2 regions of the Nonomuraea sp. 10N515B genome follow, and region 2 is predicted to be linked to the other one. Evidence: riboswitches for the same ligand, from Rfam matches in the RefSeq annotation. Region 2 holds a riboswitch; the other holds the start of a gene.
What was found. A riboswitch is a leader RNA that binds a small molecule or an ion and turns the genes downstream of it on or off. The one in region 2 is predicted to bind glycine.
Positions count from the first base shown of each region.

Region 1: another riboswitch for glycine. It lies ahead of gcvT (glycine cleavage system aminomethyltransferase GcvT); the one in region 2 lies ahead of gcvP (aminomethyl-transferring glycine dehydrogenase).

Region 1 covers NZ_JBQQBQ010000014.1:231,801-239,380, reverse strand. The annotation lists gene ACTWQA_RS23665 (glutamine synthetase family protein) at 1-763, shown strand, start outside; gene ACTWQA_RS23660 (aldehyde dehydrogenase family protein) at 766-2,106, shown strand; gene ACTWQA_RS23655 (3-oxoacyl-ACP reductase) at 2,112-2,876, shown strand; gene ACTWQA_RS23650 (gamma-glutamyl-gamma-aminobutyrate hydrolase family protein) at 2,886-3,578, shown strand; gene ACTWQA_RS23645 (hypothetical protein) at 3,575-4,408, opposite strand; glycine riboswitch at 4,502-4,599, shown strand; glycine riboswitch at 4,600-4,695, shown strand; gene gcvT (glycine cleavage system aminomethyltransferase GcvT) at 4,730-5,815, shown strand; gene gcvH (glycine cleavage system protein GcvH) at 5,812-6,201, shown strand; gene ACTWQA_RS23630 (L-serine ammonia-lyase) at 6,259-7,580, shown strand, end outside.
Region 2 covers NZ_JBQQBQ010000042.1:9,734-17,313, reverse strand. The annotation lists gene gcvP (aminomethyl-transferring glycine dehydrogenase) at 1-2,565, opposite strand, end outside; glycine riboswitch at 2,622-2,736, opposite strand; glycine riboswitch at 2,737-2,836, opposite strand; gene ACTWQA_RS41160 (MerR family transcriptional regulator) at 2,885-3,505, opposite strand; gene ACTWQA_RS41155 (bifunctional nuclease family protein) at 3,653-4,123, opposite strand; gene ftsR (transcriptional regulator FtsR) at 4,244-4,870, opposite strand; gene ACTWQA_RS41145 (FHA domain-containing protein) at 5,021-5,533, opposite strand; gene ACTWQA_RS41140 (sugar phosphate nucleotidyltransferase) at 5,803-7,580, opposite strand, start outside.

The sequences.
Region 1 (7,580 bases), on a different contig from region 2:
GTACGTCGAGTCCGCCAAGGGCGAGTGCAACCTGGGCCAGCACGAGATCGCCTTCCGCTACGACGAGGCGCTCAAGACCTGTGACAACCACGCCATCTACAAGAACGGCGCCAAGGAGATCGCCGCCCAGGAGGGCAAGTCGATCACCTTCATGGCCAAGCCGAACCAGCGCGAGGGCAATTCCTGCCACATCCACATCTCGCTGCGCACCGTGGACGGCGACCCGGTGATGGCGGGCGAAGGGCCGTTCGGGCTGTCGCCGCTCGGCGCCCGCTTCATCGCCGGCCAGCAGGCCTGCCTGCGCGAGCTCACCCTCCTGTACGCCCCCAACATCAACTCCTACAAGCGCTACGTCCCCGGCAGCTTCGCCCCCACGGCCGTCAAGTGGGGCGTCGACAACCGCACCTGCGCGCTGCGCCTCGTCGGCCACGGCCAGTCGCTGCGCGTGGAGAACCGGGTGCCGGGCGGCGACGTCAACCCGTACCTGGCGGTGTCCGCGCTGATCGCGGCCGGGCTGTACGGGATCGACAACGAGCTGCCGCTGGAGGATCCCTTCGAGGGCAACGCCTACGCCTCGGGCGCCGAGACCGTGCCGCACACGCTGCGCGACGCGCTCGCCCTGTTCGAGGGGTCGAAGCTGGCCCGCGTGGCGTTCGGCGAGGACGTGGTCGAGCACTACGCGAACAACGCGCGGGTGGAGCTGGCCGCGTTCGACGCGGCGGTGACGGATTGGGAGATGTTCCGTGGGTTCGAACGGATGTGAGCATGAAGATCGTTAATCCGGCGACCGAGGACGTGCTCGCCGAGGTCGAGATGGCCGACGCGGCCGAGGTCGACCGGGCGGTGGAGCGTGCCAGGAAGGCGTACCCGGCCTGGCGCGACGTGGCCCCCGGCGACCGGGCGCGGCTGCTGCGGCGCTTCGCCGACCTGGTGGGCGAGCACGGCGAGGAGCTGGCAGGGCTGGAGCTGGCCAACGCCGGGCACCCGATCGGGAGCGCCCGCTGGGAGGCCGGCGCCGTACGCGACGTCCTGCACTTCTACGCCGCCGCCCCCGAACGCAACCACGGCAAGCAGATCCCGGTGCCGGGCGGTGTGGACATCACGTTCCAGGAGCCCCTGGGCGTGGTGGGCGTCATCGTGCCGTGGAACTTCCCCATGCTGATCATGTCGTGGGGCGTGGCCCCCGCGCTGGCGGCCGGTAACACCGTGATCGTCAAGCCGGCGGAATGGACTCCGCTGTCGGCGCTGAGGCTGGCGGAGCTGGCCTTGGCGGCGGGCCTCCCCGAGGGGGTGCTCCAGGTTCTGCCTGGGGCAGGGGAGGTCACGGGGGCCCGGCTGGTCGAGCACCCGGACGTGGCCAAGATCGTGTTCACCGGCTCCACCGAGGTGGGCAAGGAGATCGCCGCCAAGGCGGCCACGCAGGTCAAGCGGGTGACGCTAGAGCTGGGCGGCAAATCAGCAAATATCATCTTCGCGGACGCCGACCTCGAGAAGGCCGCGAAGGCGGCTCCTTACGCGGTCTTCGACAACGCCGGCCAGGACTGCTGCGCGCGTTCCCGGCTGCTCGTCCAGGCCGACGTGTACGACGACTTCATGGCCCTGCTCGCGCCCGCCGTCCAGGCCATCAAGGTCGGCGACCCGCTCGACGAGAGCACCGAGATGGGCCCGCTGATCAGCGCCGAGCACCTGGAACGCGTCCGCGGCTTCGTCCAGGAGCCCTACCTCCAGGGAACGTGCCCGCAGGGCAAGGGCTACTGGTTCCCGGCGACCGTGCTCACCCCGGACGTCACCGACCGGGCGTTCACCGAGGAGATCTTCGGGCCTGTGGTCTCAGTGGCGCCGTTCAAGGACGAGGCCGACGCCGTCAGGATCGCCAACGACACCCCGTACGGGCTGAGCGGCTCCATCTGGACCCGCGACGTCGGGCGGGCGCTCCGGGTGGCCAGGGCGGTCGAATCGGGCGCGCTCTCGGTGAACTCCAACTCCTCGGTCCGCTACTGGACCCCCTTCGGCGGCTTCAAGCAGTCCGGACTCGGCAGGGAGCTCGGCCCGGACGCCCTGGCGGCGTTCACCGAGACCAAGAACGTCTTCATCTCCTGGGAGTGAAACAAGTGCAGCGGTTGCAGGATCGGGTGGCGGTCATCACCGGCGCGGGCAGCGGCATCGGGCTCGCCACGGCCCGCAGGTTCGCCGAGGAGGGCGCCAAGGTCGTCTGCGTGGACGTCGACGAGGAGGCGGGCGCCAAGGCCGCCAACGAGGTCGGCGGCCTCTTCATCAAGGCCGACGTGACCAGCGAGGACGACGTCGTCAGGATGTTCCAGACCGCCTACGACACCTACGGCAGCGTCGACATCGCCTTCAACAACGCCGGCATCTCGCCGCCCGACGACGACTCGATCCTGGAGACCGGCATCGACGCCTGGCGCCGCGTCCAGGAGGTCAACCTGACCAGCGTCTACCTGTGCTGCAAGCACGTCCTCCCGTACATGCGGCGGCAGGGCAAGGGCTCGATCATCAACACGGCGTCGTTCGTGGCCGTGATGGGGTCGGCGACGTCGCAGATCTCCTACACCGCCTCCAAGGGCGGCGTGCTGGCGATGTCGCGGGAGCTGGGCGTGCAGTTCGCCAGGGAGGGCATCAGGGTGAACGCCCTGTGCCCCGGGCCGGTCAACACGCCGTTGCTTCGGGAGTTGTTCGCCAAGGACCCGGAGCGGGCGCAGCGGCGGCTGGTGCACGTACCCGTGGGGCGCTTCGCCGAGGCGACGGAGATCGCGGCGGCGGTGGCGTTCCTGGCCAGTGACGACGCGTCGTTCATCACGGCCAGCGAGTTCCTGGTGGACGGCGGCATCTCCGGCGCCTACGTGACGCCGCTCTAGGAGGAAATCGTGCGTCCGGTCATCGGGATCACCTGTTACGTCGAGCCGGCGAAGTTCACGGTGTGGGCGGACATGACCGTCGCGCTGCTGCCGTACATGTACGTGGAGCAGGTCGTCCGCGCCGGCGGGCAGCCGGTCGTGCTGCCGCCGGCCGGCGATCCCGCGCCTGTCGTGGGGCGGCTCGACGGGCTCATCCTGGCGGGCGGGGGCGACATCGACCCGGCCCGCTACAGCCAGGAGCTGGGGGAAAAGGTCGGCTATGTTCGCAAATTTCGGGATGAGGCCGAGTTTGCGGTGCTGAATGCCGCTCTCGAGGCCGGTCTGCCGTACCTGGGGATCTGCCGCGGCCTCCAGGTGCTCAACGTCGCCCTCGGCGGCACCCTGCACCAGCACCTCCCGGACGTGGTCGGGCACGAGGGGCACTCCCTCGCGCCCGGCCGCTTCGGCCCGCTGCCCGTCGTGCCCGTGCCGGGCACGCGCCTGGCCAAGGCCCTCGGCACGGAGCCGGTGACAGTCCCGCACTACCACCACCAGGCCATCGACTGCCTCGCCCCGGGCCTCACGGTGTCCGCGACCGCCGAGGACGGCACGATCGAGGCGGTCGAGATGGACACGGAGTCGTTCACGATGGCCGTGCAGTGGCACCCGGAGGCGGCCGAGGACTGCGCGATCTTCGAAACCTTCGTGGCGGCCTGCCGCTAACCGACGGGCTTGAGCACGCTGTCGAGGACGACGACGCCCGCGCCGTACTTCTGGTCGAACGTGCGGCGCAGGTCGTCGGAGGCGAGCCAGGTCTCCACCTCGACCCGGTTGCGGGTGACGCTGGGCGCGGAGGAGATGAGGGCGTCGCCCAGCTCCTTCTCGACCTCCCGCTGGATCGCGTGCAACTCGGCCTCGGTACGCTCCGCGCCGCTGACGCACAACGCGCCGCCCCAGACCTCGCGGATCCACGCCTCGCGCCCCGCCAGGTCGCCGGTGAACCTGGGGTTGAGCACCTGCCCCCGCGCGTAGGCGTCGAGTTCCTCCGACGGGTCGGGCTTCGGCCCGATGGGCTCGATCCAGGCGCCTGCGAACTCCTTGGCCGTCCCCGCCCGCTTCATCGCCTTCTCCAGGGTCGCCTCCGTGGCCTTGGCGGGATCGACGGGCCGCCAGCCGCCCTCCGGCTCGGGGCACGGGGTGGTGAAGTCGGTCGTGGGAGGCTCTTCATACACGGGCGAGCCGGGCGGCTCCGTAAGGGTCAGCCGGGCGCCGTCCCAGGTGCCGACGACCCGGTACGAACCCCATTTCACGCCACCCTGCGACTCGTGCTCGACCTTGCTCCAGTCCCAGCCGACCACGTCGGGGCCACCGCACTGAGGCGGGAGGGACTCGGCCACCGCCCGGCACAGCTGAGGCCCGTGCCCGTGGCCTTCGAGCACCGTCAGGCTGGCTTCGTACCGAGGAGGCGGCGCCGGGGACGCGGCGCTCTCGGCGCCGCAGGACGTGATGGTCAGGGCCGCCGCGAGTCCGAGGGCCGCCATTCGCCTGTTCATGCCCCTTCAACGTCATCACCGCCCGAGCGGTTCACGGGCGTCCGAACGCGACAAGACCCCCGTAACGGCACTAGGCTTACGGGACATCACCCACGAAACCGTGCGGGAGAGCACCCTGACAGCCGGTCAGGGTCCCTGAAGGAGCAAGCCCTCCCCGCGAACCTCTCAAGGCAAAGGACCGCACGGACGAGGTGTCCTCTGGAAAGCAGGCCTGTGGGCCTCGCCGAAGGTGAAAGTCCGGCAAAACCCGGGCGAAGCTCTCAGGCATCGATGACAGAGGGGGAGGATGCTGGCATCCGATCCTGTCCTGAGGTGCGATAAATGTCCCGACCGACACCGCTACGAGACGTTCACGAGAGCCTCGGCGCCACGCTGACCGACTTCGCGGGGTGGCTCATGCCCCTCCGGTACGGCAGCGAGTCCGCGGAGCACAACGCCGTCCGGCAGGCGGCGGGGCTGTTCGACCTGTCGCACATGGGCGAGATCTTCCTGACGGGCCCGCAGGCCGGCCAGGCCCTGGACTATGCGCTGGTCGGGCATCTGTCAGCGCTGGAGCCCGGGCGGGCCAGATACACCATGATCGTGAACGAGCGTGGCGGGGTGCTCGACGACCTCATCGTCTACCGGCTCGGGGACGAAGAGTTCATGGTGGTGGCAAACGCCTCAAACTACGAAAAAGTCGGAAATGAGCTGAAAGAGCGCGCGAAGGCGTACAACGCCGTCGTGGACGACCGCTCCGACCAGTACGCGCTCATCGCCGTCCAGGGCCCGCGGGCGCAGGAGATCCTCGCCACGCTCACCGACGCCGACCTCGGCGGCCTCAAGTACTACGCGGGCCTGCCGGGCGTGGTGGACGGACGGCAGGCACTGATCGCCCGCACCGGTTACACCGGCGAGGACGGCTTCGAGCTCTTCGTCGCGAACGAGGATGCCGCGCCGCTGTGGCACGCCCTCATGGCGGCCGGCGAGCCGTACGGGCTCAAGCCCGCAGGCCTGTCCAGCCGCGACACGCTCCGCCTCGAGGCGGGCATGCCCCTGTACGGCAACGAACTCAGCGCCGAGCTCACCCCGTTCGACGCAGGGCTCGGCAGAGTGGTGAAATTCGACAAGCCCGGCGACTTCGTCGGCAGGACGGCGCTCGAGGCGGTCAAGGACGACCCGCCGCGGCGCCGCCTCGTCGGCCTGGTCGCGCGGGGCCGCCGGGTGCCGCGCCACGGTTACCCGGTTACCAAAGACGGCGCCGTCGTCGGCGAGGTCACCAGCGGTGCGCCTTCCCAGACTCTGGGCAAGCCCATTGCTATGGCTTACGTGGACACCGGCATCGAAGAAGGCCTGGCCGTGGACATCCGGGGCAGCCAAGAACCTATGGACCTGGTAGAGCTGCCCTTTTACAGGAGGAAGAAGTGAGCAACATCCCTGACGAGCTGAGCTACACCAAGGAGCACGAGTGGGTGGCCGGGCTCGATGACGGGCTGACCGTGACCGTCGGCATCACGGCCTTCGCCGCCGACGCCCTCGGTGACGTGGTCTACGTGCAGCTCCCTGAGGTCGGTTCGACCGTAGAGGGCGGCGACTCCGTCGGCGAGGTGGAGTCGACCAAGTCCGTGAGCGAGATCTACACGCCCGTCGCCGGCGAGATCGTCGAGATCAACCAGGCCGTCGTGGACGACCCGTCGGTCGTCAACAGCGACCCGTACGGCGAGGGCTGGATGTTCCGCGTCCGCATGGAAGGCGACGCGGAGGACCTGCTGTCCGCCGAGGAGTACAAGGCGCTCACCTCAGGCGAGTCCTGACCCATTTCGCCGGGGCCCGTTCCGCGGGCCCCGGCCTTGCATGAAAGGCGCCCATCAATGGCGATCAGCGTCTTCGACCTCTTCAAGATCGGTATCGGCCCGTCCAGCTCGCACACGGGCGGCCCGATGGCGGCCGCGCACAAGTTCGCCCGGGGGCTGCACGAGGACGGCCTGCTGCCGCGCGTGGCGCGCGTCCAGGCCATCCTGTACGGCTCACTCGGCCTCACCGGCAAGGGTCATGGCAGCGACAAGGCCGTCCTGCTGGGCCTGTCGGGCGAGAAGCCCGAACTCGTGGACGTGGACACCATCGACGACCGCCTGGCCGCGATGCGCGCCTCCGGCACCGTCAAGCTCTACGGCACCCATGAGGTCCCCTTCGTCGTCGGCGAGGACCTGATCTTCGAACGCAAGATCTCCCTCCCCGAACACCCGAACGGCATGCGCTTCACCGCCTACACCGCAGACGGCGACACGCTGCGGGAAAAGGTCTACTTCTCGGTCGGCGGCGGCTTCGTCGTGGACGAGAACGCCACCGGCGCCGACCGCATCAAGCCCGACGACACCGTGCTCCCCTACCCCTTCACCACAGGGGAAGAGCTCCTCAAACACTGCTCGAACACCGGCCTGTCGATCTCCGCCCTCATGCTGGAGAACGAGAAGGCCTTCGGCCGCACCGAGGAAGAGATCCGCACCGGAATCCTCAACCTGTGGAACGTCATGTCGGACTGCGTCCGCCGCGGCATCTCCAAAGAAGGCGTCCTGCCCGGCGGTCTCAAGGTCAAGCGCCGCGCCAACCAGCTCTACCGCCGCCTGCAGACCGAGCCGCCCGAGAAGGACCCGCTCCAGGCCATGGACTGGGTGACGCTCTTCGCCCTGGCGGTCAACGAAGAAAACGCCGCCGGCGGCCGCATCGTCACCGCCCCCACCAACGGCGCCGCCGGCATCATCCCGGCCGTCCTGACGTACTACACCCGCTTCGTCCCCCACGCCGACGACGACGGCGTAGTCCGCTTCCTCCTCACCGCCGCCGCCATCGGCGTCCTGTTCAAAGAGAACGCCTCGATCTCCGGGGCCGAGGTCGGCTGCCAGGGCGAGGTCGGCTCGGCCTGCTCGATGGCCTCCGCCGCCCTCACGGAGGTCATGGGCGGCACGCCCGAGCAGGTGGAGAACGCCGCCGAGATCGGCATCGAACACAACCTGGGCCTGACCTGCGACCCGATCGGCGGCCTGGTCCAGATCCCGTGCATCGAACGCAACGCGGTCGCCTCCAACAAGGCGATCACGGCGGCGAGAATCGCCTTGCGCGGCGATGGGAAGCACTTTGTGGCCCTGGACAAGGCGATCAAGACGATGAGGGACACCGGCCGGGACATGCTGGA
Region 2 (7,580 bases):
CATCGCCTCCGCGAACCGGTCGAGCTCGTCGAGGTCCTCGCTCTCGGTCGGCTCGATCATCAGCGTCCCGGCCACCGGGAACGACATGGTGGGCGCGTGGAAGCCGTAGTCGATGAGCCGCTTGGCCACGTCGTCCACGGTGACGCCGGTCTCCTTGGTGATCTGCCGCAGGTCGATGATGCACTCGTGGGCGACCAGCCCGCCGCGCCCGGTGTACAGCACCGGGTAGTGGGGGGCCAGGCGCCGGGCGAGGTAGTTGGCCGACAGGATGGCCTGCTCGGTCGCCGCGGTCAGGCCATCCGAGCCCATCATCCTGATGTACGCCCACGAGATCGGCAGGATCCCCGCCGACCCGTATGGGGCCGCCGAGACGGGCCCGACGGGCGTGTCGTTGTGCAGCGGGTGGCCGGGCAGGTAGCGCGCCAGGTGGGCGCGCACCGCCACCGGGCCGACACCCGGGCCGCCGCCGCCGTGCGGGATGCAGAACGTCTTGTGCAGGTTGAGATGGGACACGTCGGCCCCGAACTCGCCCGGCTTGGCCAGACCGACCAGCGCGTTGAGGTTGGCGCCGTCGACGTAGACCTGCCCGCCGGCGCCGTGCACCTTGGCGCACACCTCGGTGATGCTCTCCTCGTAGACGCCGTGCGTCGACGGGTACGTCACCATGATCGCGGCCAGCGCGTCCCGGTGCTTGTCGATCTTGGCGTCGAGGTCGGCCAGGTCGATGTTGCCGTCGGCGTCGCAGGCCACGACCACCACGCGCATCCCCGCCATGACGGCGCTGGCGGCGTTGGTGCCGTGCGCGGAGGACGGGATGAGGCAGACGTCGCGCCCGCTCTCGCCGTTCGCGCGGTGGTAGGCGCGGATGGCCAGCAGCCCGGCGAACTCGCCCTGCGAGCCGGCGTTCGGCTGGATCGACACCGCGTCGTAGCCGGTGACCTCGGCCAGCCAGCGCTCCAGCGTGCCGATCAGCTCCGTGTAGCCCTCGGCCTGGGCCTCCGGCGCGAACGGGTGGATCCCGGCGAACTCCGGCCAGGTGATCGGCTCCATCTCGGTGCTGGCGTTCAGCTTCATGGTGCAGGAGCCGAGCGGGATCATCGAGCGGTCCAGCGCGATGTCCTTGTCCTGCAGCTTGCGCAGGTAACGCAGCATCGCCGTCTCGGAGTGGTGGCCGTGGAAGACCGGGTGGGTCAGGTACGCCGACTCGCGCAGCAGCGCGGCGGGCAACGCGTCGGCGTCCAAGGCCACCTCGGAGGCGTCCATGCCGAACGCCGACCACACCGTGGTCACCTCGGCGGCGCCGGTCTTCTCGTCACAGGCGACCGAGACGTGGTCGGCGCCGGCCTGCCAGAGGTTGACGCCCCGCTCGGCGGCCGCGGCGACGACCTCGGCGGCCCGGCCGGGCACGCGGACCAGGACGGTGTCGAAGAACTCGTGGTGCACGACCTCCAGGCCGGCCTCGCGCAGCCCGTCGGCGAGGGCGACGGCGTGCCGATGGACCCGGTGGGCGATGCGGCGCAGCCCGTCGGGGCCGTGGTAGACGGCGTACATGCCGGCGATGACGGCGAGCAGGACCTGCGCGGTGCAGATGTTGCTGGTGGCCTTCTCGCGGCGGATGTGCTGCTCGCGGGTCTGCAGGGCCAGCCGGTAGGCGGGGTCGCCGTCGGCGTCGACGGACACGCCGACCAGGCGGCCGGGCATCTGCCGCTGCAGCCCCTCGCGTACCGACATGTAAGCGGCGTGCGGCCCGCCGAACCCGAACGGCACCCCGAAACGCTGCGAGGAGCCGATCGCGATGTCGGCGCCGAGCTCGCCCGGCGTGGCCACGAGCGTGAGGGCCAGCAGGTCGGCGGCGGCCACGACGAGCGCGCCGGCCTCGTGCGCGGCGGCGGCCACGGCGCGGAAGTCGCGCAGCCGCCCGGAGGCTCCCGGGTACTGGACGAGCACGCCGAAGCACTCGGGCAGCTCGCCGTCGAGCGGGTGCTCCACGAGCGTGATGCCGAGCGGCTCGGCGCGGGTGGCCAGCACCCGCTTGGTCTGCGGCAGCGCGTCGGCGTCGACCACGAACACGTTGCTCTTGGACTTGCCGGCGCGCCGGGCCAGCGTCATGGCCTCGGCGGCGGCGGTGGCCTCGTCGAGGAGGGAGGCCCCGGCGACGGGCAGGCCGGTGAGGTCGGAGACGACCGTCTGGAAGTTCAGCAGCGCCTCGAGGCGGCCCTGCGAGATCTCCGGCTGGTAGGGCGTGTACGCGGTGTACCAGCCCGGGTTCTCCAGCAGGTTGCGGCGGATCACCGCGGGCGTGATCGTGTCGTGGTAGCCCAGGCCGATCATCGAGGTCAGCACCCGGTTGCGGTCGGCGAGGGCGCGGAGCTCGGCGATCGCCTCGGTCTCGCTCGCGGCGGCGGGCAGCTGGAGCCGGTCCTTGGCCCTGATGGCCTCGGGGACGGCCACGGCCACCAGGTCGGACACGGACTCGAAGCCGACGGCCTCGAGCATGCGCTGCTGCTCGGCAGCGGAGGGGCCGATGTGCCGGGATGAGAACGGCGGAGCTGACAGGTCGGTCATGGACAGTGCCTCCCGAGGCTATGGAGACCGGCGCCAGGGCGCGGGCGAGTGCCGGATCTCCCCACTCTGTCAGCGCGGCGTCACCGCGACCTGAGAGCTTCACCCCCGTGAACAGGGGCTTGCACCGTCGGTGAGGCACGCCTGGCGGGCGCGCCTGCTTTCCAGAGTTGCCTCGCCCGAGCGGTACGGGGTGCCTGAGAGATTCCGGGGAGGGTTGCTCCTTCGGCGCCCCGGGACCCGTGGGCCCCAGAGACTCTCCCGCACGGGGTCGTCAGCCTTGCTGTCCTACATTACAGCCCCTATGCGTTACAAGGGGATTTCACCCGATGCGTCGGGCGCGGCGGCGCCGGGCGAGCTCGTCAGCGGGGTGGTCGGCCGGGACGGTGTCCTCGACCGCCGCTCTTTCCCCCGGCAGCTCCGCGAGGGATCCCTCGACCTCGCGCCAGACCCGGCCGAGCGCGATGCCGAACACGCCCTGGCCGCCCTGGAGCAGGTCGATCACCTCGTCGGCGGAGGTGCACTCGTAGACGCTGACGCCGTCGCTCATGAGCGTGATCTGGGCGAGGTCGGCGACCCCGCGATCGCGCAGATGCTGCACGGCCGTGCGGATCTGCTGCAGCGACACTCCGGTGTCGAGGAGCCGCTTGACGACTTTGAGCACCAGGATGTCGCGGAAGCTGTAGAGCCGCTGGGAGCCCGAGCCTTGCGCGGCCCTGATCGTGGGCTCTACCAGGCCCGTGCGCGCCCAGTAGTCGAGCTGCCTGTAGGTGATGCCGGCCGCCGCGCAGGCCGTGGGCCCGCGGTATCCGATGTCGCCCGGCAACGCCGCCGGCTGCTCGTCGAAGAGCAGACCCTGCTCCCCGGCACGCTGCCGCGCGTCCTCACGCCGTACCGGATCTTCCTGGCCGGCCGTCTTTCCCTCGCCGCTGCTGACCGCCACGCGGACCTCCGGCTTTCTCTCATCCCGTGGCCTGATCTGGGGGTTCATGAAGGGCGGCCACGGGTTTCACTTGCACCGTAGGACCGTGACCATGCTCAGTCAACGATCCGGCTCGGCGCGTCGTGAAGCGTAAATGCACCGAAATACCTACCCCGCCCTGCCGAAGTCTTCGGGAGTGATTGTGTCAAGGAACTCCCTGAACTTCTCCACCTCGTCCTCTTGGTCGTCGGGGATGACCACGCCGGCCTCCTGGACCACCTCCTCGCTGGCGAAGATGCGGGCTCCGGTGCGCAAGGCGAGCGCGATCGAGTCCGACGGCCGCGCGCTCACCTCCACGCCGTTGGAGAACACCAGATCGGCGAAGAAGATGCCGTCACGCAGCGCCACAATGTTGACCGCCCGCAGGCCGACGCCCAGGGCGCTCAGGACGTCACGGAAAAGGTCATGGGTGAGCGGCCGCGGCGGTGGCTCCTCCGCTTGGGCCAGGGCGATCGCCGTCGCCTCGGTCATGCCAATCCATATCGGAAGGAACCGCTCCCCGTGTGCCTCCTTGAGCAAGACGATCGGCTGGTTTGTGGGCATTTCAACTCTTACGCCCACGACCTCCATCTGCAACACGGGCTGCTCCGTATTCCTGACCGGTCACCCGGCACAGCTCTTCGCTCGACTGGCTACTTCAATTCAACGTAACACCCGGCGGGCCTGGAATGTGCCGTCGGCTCCCTGCTCGCCCCGCTCTCAACGGCCCAGCACCGACCGTACGCCCGTGCGCACCAGAGATGCGTGCAGATCGAGCAAGAGGGCCGAAAGCTCCCTGGCGATCTCCTCCGCCTCGCCGGCGGCCCCGGGGGCGCGCCGCTTCAGCACGGGCGCGACGGTCTGCTCGACCAGGCCGCACTCGCGCTCGGCCGCCGCCTTGACCGCACGCAGATGCCGGGCGTGCAGGCCGAAGCGGGCCAGGGCGCCGACGGTGCGCGCGACCTTCAGCGCCTCCTCGTCGTAGCGCCTGGCCACCGGGGCGAGCAGGCCGTAGTCCTCCAGCTCGGTGAGCGTCTCCTCATCGATCTCCGCGGCCTCGAGCAGCTCGGCACGGCTGAGCTTGACCTCGTGCTTGTCCTGCACCGCGCGGGGGCGGCCGAAGCTCTCGGCCATCCTGTCCTTGATCACCCGCAGCGGCAGGTAGTGGTCGCGCTGCTCGGTGAGGATGAAACGCAGCTGCTCGACGTGCAGATGCGTGAACTTGCGGTAGCCGGAGGGGCTGCGCTCGGGCTCGATCAGCCCTTCGCCCTCCAAGAACCTGATCTTGGAGATCGTGACATCGGGGAACTCGCCCTGCAGGAGCGCGAGCACCTCCCCGATGCTCATATGCGAGCGTGCCGCCTGCGGGCTCATGAGACCTTCGGCCTCACGAGCCCGAGCGGGGCTGTGTCCACCGGTCGCTCGCCTCGCTCGCTCATGCGACCTTCGGCCTCATGAGCCCAGGGGCCGTGTCCATGCGTCGCTCGCTTGACTCGCTCATGCCCCGGCGTTGCCCCGCATCAGGAAGACCAGGCGGAACTTGCCGATCTGCACCTCGTCGCCGGAGTGCAGCGGCACCTCCTCGATCCGCTCCCTGTTGACGTAGGTGCCGTTGAGGCTGCCGACGTCGCGGACGGAGAACTGGCCACCACGATGCCGGTAGAACTCGACGTGGCGGCGGGAGACCGTGATGTCGTCGAGGAAGATGTCGCTCTCCGGGTGGCGCCCGGTCGTGGTCAGCTCCTTGTCGAGCCGGAAACGACTCCCCTGATTGGGGCCCCTGGTCACCGTGAGCAACGCCGTGCCGGGCGGCAGCTGCTCGACGAGCGCCCGCTCGGCCAGGAGCATGTCACCTGTCTCAGCCTCGTATGCCTCGATTCCCGCGACGGAGATCGTCGACGTGGTGTCCCCGGAGACCTCGGGTCTGGTCAGCGGTGACCCACAACGGGAACAGAAACGGGCATCCTCGGGGTTGGCGTGCCCGCACTGCGTGCAGTAGACGCTCGGCATCGATCGGCTCGGCCTCCTACCGCGAAGACGCGGCGACGGTGCTCGGGGCGCGCCTCGCTTCGCTTTTTCACGTTTGCGAATGCCGCAACATACGCTGATCAGCGGTAAAGGTCAACTCGGGGCGCTGGACTGTGGTGTGGACGCAGACAAAGTTACCGCCGCTTCCGCCCCGTGGTCCATGCCGCCGCGCGTTTCAACATTACGATCTTGCGGCGCCGTCCGCGCGCTTCGCGGGCGAACTTTTTCAGATGACACTCGGTGACCGGCCCCTAGGTGGCGGCCTGCTCCACGATGCGCGCCCAGTGTTCGAGCAGCGCCTGGGCGCCGTCCATGTCGGGTGCCTCGGCCCACAGATCGGTGAGGGGCTCGGTAGCGGCGGGCAGGATCAGCACCCAGCTCCCGTCGTCGTGGGTCACGCGCACCCCGTCGGTGGTGTCGATGCTGTGGCCCTCGGCCTCGGCCTCGGCCGCCTCGATGACCGAGCGCATGACGGCGCCCTTGGCCGCCCAGGGCGTCGGCACGGCCCGCTTGAGCAGCTTGACCTCGGGGATCCTGGCGTCGATCTGGCTGAGCGACAGGCGGGTGCGGGCGACCAGCCCCAGCAGGCGCATGAACGCGGCCAGCCCGTCGATGGCCGGGCTGAACTCGGGCACGACGAACCCGCCCCGCCCGTCCGCCGCGAAGATCATGTCGGCTCCGGCGGCGGCCGAGGTGAGGGCGTCCAGCGCGGTGGAGGTCCACTGCACCTGCACGCCGTGGAAGCGGCAGACCTGCTCGGCGACCCTGGTCGTGGTGACCGGCAGCGCCACCTGGCCGCCCCGGCGCTCGGCGGCGACGAGGTCGAGCACGACGAGCAGCGCCCGTTCGTCGTTGATGAGCTGGCCCATCTCGTCCACCAGGGCGATGCGCTCGCCGACCGGGTCGAACCGCACGCCGAAGGCCGCGCGCGAGGAGCTGACCAGCTCGGACAGGCGCTGCAGGTCGCGGCGGCGCTCGGCCAGCGTCTCGGTGGGCGAGAGGTCGTCGAGGCGGGCGTTCACGGTCAGCACCTCCACCCCGAGCCGGCCGAGTAACGCCGGCAGCACCAGCGACGAGGTGCCGCCGGCGCAGTCGACGACGACCTTCATGTCCCTGATGCCGTCCATGCCGACGTGGCGCAGCAGCTCACGCGTGTAGTCCTCGACCGCCCTGGCCGGGTAGGTGAGCTCGGCGATCTCGCCGGGGAAGGCGCGGCGGAACTCCTGCCGGGAGAAGACCCGCTCCAGCTTGCGCTGGGCGGCCGGCGGCAGGTCGGCGCCGCGGCCGTCCATGAGGACGATGTCGACGCTCTGCGGATCGCCGGGCGTGGTACGCAGCGAGATGCCGCCCGCGGCCGACTCGCGGCCGGTGTGGAAGCGGGCCACCGGCAGCGGGGCCGCCTCCAGGTCGAGCACGTTGATGGCGCTGGCGGTGAGCGCGGCGTTGACGGCCCGCTTGAGCGCCCTGGCGGCCAGTGAGCAGTCGCGGGAGGTGACGACGTGCTCGCCCTTGTTCAGGGTGGTGGCGTACGCGCTGGCCAGGCGCACGCACAGCTCGGCGGTGATCTCGACGTTGACCAGGCCGCTGACGCCCCGGGGGCCGAACAGGTTGCGTTGGCCTCGCGACTCCCAGATGACGCTCGTGTTGACGACCGCGCCCGCCTCGATGGTCTTGAACGGGTAGACCCTGACGCCGCTGGAGACGTATGCCTCGGCCTCGATGACGCACTCGTCGCCGACGACGGCGTTCTCCTCGATGCGGGCCCCGGCCATCACGTCCGTGCTCTTGCCGATCACGCAGCCGCGCAGGTGGGCCCCCGGGCCGAGGTAGACGTTGTCGTGGACGATCGCGCGGTGCAGGAACGCGCCCTCCCGCACGACGGCGTTGTTGCCGAGCACGGTGAACTCGCGTAACTCGGCGCCCGCCTCGACCTTGGCGTACTCGCCGATGAGCAGCGGGCCCTTGAGCACGGCGTCGGGGTCGACCGAGGCCGACTCGGCGACCCAGACGCCGGGCGAGAGCTCGAAGC